DNA from 2 places in the Jeotgalibacillus sp. JSM ZJ347 genome. Region 1 is predicted to be linked to the other one. Evidence: riboswitches for the same ligand, from Rfam matches in the RefSeq annotation. Region 1 holds a riboswitch; the other holds the start of a gene.
What was found. A riboswitch is a leader RNA that binds a small molecule or an ion and turns the genes downstream of it on or off. The one in region 1 is predicted to bind thiamine pyrophosphate.
Positions count from the first base shown of each region.

Region 2: linked by a shared signal. The riboswitch ahead of ACH6CZ_RS06995 (YkoF family thiamine/hydroxymethylpyrimidine-binding protein) and the one ahead of tenA (thiaminase II) in region 1 are both predicted to bind thiamine pyrophosphate.

Region 1 covers NZ_JBISEN010000009.1:31,468-34,599, reverse strand. Annotated here, with positions in the region: gene lipA (lipoyl synthase) at 1-771, shown strand, start outside; TPP riboswitch at 786-891, shown strand; gene tenA (thiaminase II) at 1,169-1,855, shown strand; gene thiM (hydroxyethylthiazole kinase) at 1,848-2,612, shown strand; gene thiD (bifunctional hydroxymethylpyrimidine kinase/phosphomethylpyrimidine kinase) at 2,609-3,132, shown strand, end outside.
Region 2 covers NZ_JBISEN010000002.1:218,903-222,034, forward strand. Annotated here, with positions in the region: gene ACH6CZ_RS06990 (ECF transporter S component) at 3-575, opposite strand; gene ACH6CZ_RS06995 (YkoF family thiamine/hydroxymethylpyrimidine-binding protein) at 568-1,158, opposite strand; TPP riboswitch at 1,240-1,343, opposite strand; gene ACH6CZ_RS07000 (helix-hairpin-helix domain-containing protein) at 1,631-1,813, opposite strand; gene ACH6CZ_RS07005 (hypothetical protein) at 1,831-2,331, opposite strand; gene ACH6CZ_RS07010 (ring-cleaving dioxygenase) at 2,493-3,132, shown strand, end outside.

The DNA.
Region 1 (3,132 bases):
GCGACATTTATGATTCTTGGGGATACGTGTACGAGAGCATGTCGCTTTTGTGCAGTGAAAACAGGTCTGCCGAATGAGCTTGACTGGGGCGAGCCTGAACGTGTGGCAGAGTCTACTGAAATGATGGGCTTAAAACACGTCGTTGTCACAGCGGTTGCGCGTGATGACTTGAATGACGGGGGCGCTGCAGTATTTGCTGAGACAGTCCGTGCGATTCACCGCCGTCTGCCAAGCTGTACAGTCGAAGTATTACCTTCAGATATGAAAGGTGATTATGAAAGCCTTCATACACTAATGGATGCAGAGCCGGATATTTTCAACCACAATATCGAAACGGTTCGCCGTCTGACGAAAAGAGTACGTGCGCGTGCGATGTATGACCGTTCACTTGAACTGCTTGCACGTGTAAAAGAAATTGCGCCGAATATCCCGACAAAATCAAGTATCATGGTTGGTCTTGGTGAAACGAAGGAAGAGCTGATTGAAGCGATGGATGATCTGCGTGCACACAATGTAGATATCCTGACACTTGGTCAGTACCTGCAGCCAACGAAAAAGCATCTTGATGTTGTGCGTTATTATCACCCGGATGAATTCGCAGAGCTGAAGGAAATTGCCCTTTCTAAAGGATTCAAGCATTGTGAAGCAGGTCCAATGGTTCGTTCTTCATACCATGCGGACGAGCAGGTAAGTGAAACGTCTGCACAGCGCCGGATCAAGTATTTAAAGGGCGTTGAAGCAGATGGCAGAACAGTAGACAATCTGCAGTAATAATTGAATAGAATAACACCCACTGGGGGAGCCGGTTAAACCGGCTGAGACGGACTGTTGTCCGGACCCTTTGAACCTGATCTGGATCATACCAGCGTAGGGAAGTGGCCGTATATGCGAACCTTTTAATATACGCCGCTTTCCAGAGAAATTGGAAGGCGGCGTTTTTTGTTGGTATTTGTAAAGTGGGCTGATAATTTCCGCTTCAGGGGGACGCTTTCTATGGCCGGGCGGTGAGCCAGCAGGCTGCGCCGTGCTCTGTCTCACCTGTCCCTTCCTGCCATAGGAGTCACCCCCTTACGCTACAATTATCAGCTGTTCAAATACAATAAATAGCTTAAATAATGTTTATTTAGTAAGCGTTTTGTCAGATTTATTATACGAAGGAGGAGAAATTATGACTTTTTGTTCAGATGTAAGAAAAGAGTGTAACGATCTTTGGGAAGCAAGCTTTGAGCACCCTTTTGTAAAAGGGATTGCTGAAGGGAGTTTGCCGCTTGATGTATTTAAGTTTTATGTGATGCAGGATGCATATTATTTAACGCATTTTGCAAAGGTACAGGCGATTGGTGCTGTGAAAGCAAAGGATCTGAAGACGACAAAAAGCTTTGCACATCACTCAGAGCAGACGTGTGCAGCTGAGCTTGCGCTGCATGAATCCTTTATGGAACTGCTTGGAGTGACAGATGAGGACTGGAGGCGTTTTGAGCCGTCTCCTACTGCTTATGCATATGTGTCCCATATGTACCGCTCAGCTAAAGGGGACCTGGCTGATGTGCTTGCTGCGATCCTGCCGTGCTACTGGCTCTACTATGAAATTGGTGAGCGTTTGAAGAATGAAAAGCCGGAGCACCCAATTTATCAAAAGTGGATTGAAACATATGGTTCTGAATGGTTCGGAGAGCTCGTAGAAGAACAAATTAACAGAATGAATGAACTGGCAGAGGATCTTTCAGACGAGAGAATCAAAGAATTAAAGGCTCACTTCAGCAGAAGCAGCTATTACGAGTTGAACTTCTGGGAGCAGGCATGGACGAAAGAAAGCTGGGCAATTCAATTAAAGGAGCGTGTCAAAAATGATTAAACAGCTAAGAGAAAAGAAGCCGCTGGTTCACTGTATAACGAACTACGTTGTCGCCAATTTTCAGGCGAATGGAATGTTAGCACTCGGTGCTTCACCGGTTATGGGGGATGAGCTTGAAGAAGTAGAGGAACTTACGTCTATTGCAGACGCACTATCGTTGAATATAGGAACACTTAATAAGCGATCAGTTGAGAGTATGATACATGCAGGCAGAGCAGCAAATAAAACAGGCATACCAGTTGTGCTTGATCCTGTAGGGGCCGGTGCAACCTCTTATCGACTCTCAGCTATTGATGAAATATTAAAGGGAGTTAAGATCACAGCTCTAAGGTGTAATGCAGGAGAACTTGCTGCCATTATGCGAAGAGATTGGTCTGCAAAAGGTGTTGATGCCGGGGAGGGTGATGCTGATCTTACTTCAATCGCTTTAGAAGCTGCTAGGACATATAACCTGATTATCGCTGTGACAGGTGCAGTTGATATCGTGACAGACGGTGAGGTTGTGCATGAGATCCAGGCAGGGCGTCAGATAATGTCTTCTGTTACCGGAATGGGTTGTTTACTTTCAAGTGTGACTGCAGCGTTTTTAACTGTTGAACAATCAGTTGATGCTGTAGCAGAGGCTGTTCAATTTTATGGTGAAGCAGGTGAAAAAGCAGCTGCTGTGTCATATCGTCCGGGGAGCTTTAAAACTGCGTTCCTTGACGCAGTGTATGAAATGAATGAGAGCAGATTTCAAAAAGGAGGCACACGATGAAGCAGGTACTAACAATTGCAGGTTCAGATTCAGGAGGCGGAGCAGGGATTCAGGCTGATATTAAAACATTTCAGGAACTGGGTGTATTTGGGACATCAGTTATAACTGCCGTCACAGCTCAAAATACGCTGGGGGTAAAAGACGTTGCTCCAGTACCGGTCGGCAATCTGGAAAAGCAGCTGCAGGCAGTGGGTGAAGACTTTGAGATTGCAGCGCTTAAAACCGGTATGCTGTTTGATGTTAAGACGATTCAGACGGTAGCAAAATATATTAAGTATTATGAATGGAAGCATTTGATTGTTGACCCGGTCATGATCGCTAAAGGAGGAGCCAGCCTGCTGCGGGAGGAGGCGAAGGATTCATTGATTGAAAATCTTTTGCCCCTTGCTGCTGTAGTCACTCCGAATATACCTGAAGCAGAAGCGTTAAGCGGTATCAGTATATCGGATGAAACGACAAGACGAATGGCTGCTGAGAAGATACTTGAAAGCGGCGCGCAGGGGGTGCTGGTGAAGGGAGG
Region 2 (3,132 bases), on a different contig from region 1:
CATTATGCATGTACATCACGCTTAGTAATGGCATAGCCTCTCAGTGAGCCTGTTGCAAGCAGTGCGTCAACCAGATATTTACCGCCTACTCCTGCAATAATCGCGCCACTCATTACACGAATCACAAACATCAGTAATACATATTCAGTGCTGAGTGCTGCAAATCCACCCAGTAAGTAACCATACACAAAGCTGAATACTGCAGCCCCTGCTCCGGCCATCATATAAATGCCGAGGTTGAAATGACGATATCTTGTGGCTGCGAAAACTGCTTCTGCTCCCAGCCCCTGTATGACACCTGCTAAAATCAGACGGGGGCCGACTGCATTCCCAAGCATCACTTCAATCGCAGCAGCCATCGTCTCAGGAATGACTGCAGCGCCAGGCTTTCGGATGATCGCCATCACGATAATAGACACAATAAACCAGATCCCAAAGATCCACTCATAAGCAATCGGACCAATGAGTGAAGCCCAGATGTTTCCGACATGTAAGAACAATAGGTAAATAATGCCGAACACAACCGCAAACAGCGACATCATGACAACTTCTTTCAGTTTCCAGTTCTTAAGCATGATGATTCCCCTTATGAGACGGACTGTTGATACTCATTGAAACAGTCATCACTAAATGACGGTGTTCGTCAGACCTTGCTTTGCCAAACGTCTCCTCGTAAAAATCAAATACGTCATGAATATCTCCATGAATGCCGCTTGCATAATGCATGGAGTCATTGAAAACACCACGCTCCTTTGCGCGATCCACTTCCCGGTAAATGACACTCATGTAATCAGGGTTATTCATCGGATACAGCGCAAATTGTGAAGAAACGTACTGTCTTGTTTCATCCTGGTTATGCACGTTCGGATCAACGTCCATATAAGAATCACCTGCAGTATCACCAGGACAGCCGGCTGAAAAAGTTGCATTGATCGCAACATGTTCACCCGTTTTTGCAGCATGCAGCGTAATCGCTTTGATCACATTAAATACATGCTGTTCCTGTCCACGGATCACAGTTGAGACGTCATCTGTATGCTTCCAGACGCCCGTCAGATCTGTTGCCTCCAGCGCGCCTTTTATGACAGGGATAAAATCTCCGGTCATTGGGTGCAGCGAAAAGCGGCACCCCACAATGTTGCTAGTTCCACATTCCATTTTGTATTCCTCCCAAGAGCAGTTTTTGCACAAAAAAAGACCACATCTGCGAAAGATGTAGCCACTGCTCCTGATATAAAAAGAGAAGTCACTACACTTCCTCACGCAGGTATTATCCTGATCGAGTCATAAGGGATCGGAGCTATTGCTCACATCTCAGCTAATTCGCACCCCTAGTGCAGATAACGGTATTTAATTTTCTATGCACGACCACTATATCACCAGAGAATGGAATGTGCAACACCTCTAAAAACTAATTATAACCATATTATACCTTTTTATTAAAAAATCATTCCCTTGGTTCAAAAATGAGAACGCCAATAATTGCAATCACGAGGCTAAATAATACGGAGTAAAACCAGTGCCTGCCCTGCATCGTGTTATTGAGGATATTCATCAGGGCGCTGATACAAAAAGTAATAAAAAACACAAAAAGGATTAGTATGATGGTCATCATATGAATCGTCACCTCTTACGTATTTTTAAAAGAACCACCGGCTTCTTTCAACTGTCTGATTGTTTTTGGTCCAACGCCGTGAAGGGTAACCAGCTCGTTTTCAGTGTACTTGCTAATATCATCCATCGTTTTAATACCTGCCTGAGCGAATGCGCGCTGAGAGGGTTTGCTTAAGTTAGACGGTAATTCGGTCGTCATAGATGCATGTCTCCTTTTTAAAAAAGCATGGTTGGCAGTTCTTCAAGACGCTGGTCAGTGCTGCGTGTGATCTTAAGTGAATACCCGGGCTTCGAATGTGCACTTCCTCGAACAGTAAGTGTTCTTTTGCGGTCCGCCATTTCGATCGTCAGCCACTTCCGGCCGGATTCTGAGGTTTTAATACACTCTGAAACTTCGCTTGCTGTCAGTAAGATGATTTCAGTGTTCTGAAGGTCTTCTTCACCACAGATAAACGCAAACAGGTATTGGTTGTCATGCTGGCTGCGAAGTGTTTTTTCCATTTCTGTATCGTAAAAGGAGAAGGTCCAGATACGCGATTCTTTTTTAAAACGGGGGGTAAACGAGTATTTTGCATAGATGAAATAGCTGTCTATCTCATTTTCAAGCGCATAGATTCTGCGATCCTGCCCGCCTTCTTTCATGACAGGTGAGAATCCGCGGTTAACGAGATGTGAAAGCAGCGCGCCAAAGTAAAAATCCACTTTCGGAATACTCATATCATTGCTCCTCCTTTCATGCTGTTACTCCTTATTATGAAGCACTTTCAGGTGGATTTACATTTTAAACACTTGAGCAGTCATAATTCTTGCATTCAATATGAAATCATTAGATGCTATGGGTATGAACATTGCACTGGAGGAGGCTCATGAATATGTCGATTAAAGCATTAAAAGGCATTCACCACGTTACTGCGATCACAAGCAGTGCTGAAAAAAATTACGAGTTTTTCACTTATGTACTTGGTATGAGGCTGGTTAAAAAAACAGTGAATCAGGATGATATCCAGACGTATCATTTGTTCTTTGCTGATGATACTGGAAATCCCGGTACAGATATGACGTTCTTTGATTTTCCTGGTATCCCAAAAGGAAATCACGGAACGAATGAAATTTCAAAAACATCTTTCCGCGTGCCGAGTGATGCTGCAATTGATTACTGGGAGAAGCGGTTTGACCGTTTGAATGTGAAGCATAAGGGTGTGCAGGAGCAGTTTGGTAAAAAGACGATTTCATTCGTTGACTTTGATGATCAGCAGTATCAGTTGATATCAGATGAAAACGATCAGGGTGTGGAAGCAGGGACCCCGTGGCAGAACGGACCTGTACCGCTTGAATATGCGATTGCAGGGCTTGGACCGTTATTTGTCCGCGTTGACCGCTTTGATTATTTTAAAGAAATGCTTGAAAAGGTATTGTTATTTAAAGAAACGGCCGCTGAACAGTCATTTCATTTATTTGAAGTAGGAGAAGGCGGAAATGGTGCCAGTGTGATTGTTGAGCACAACACCTTTTTACCGC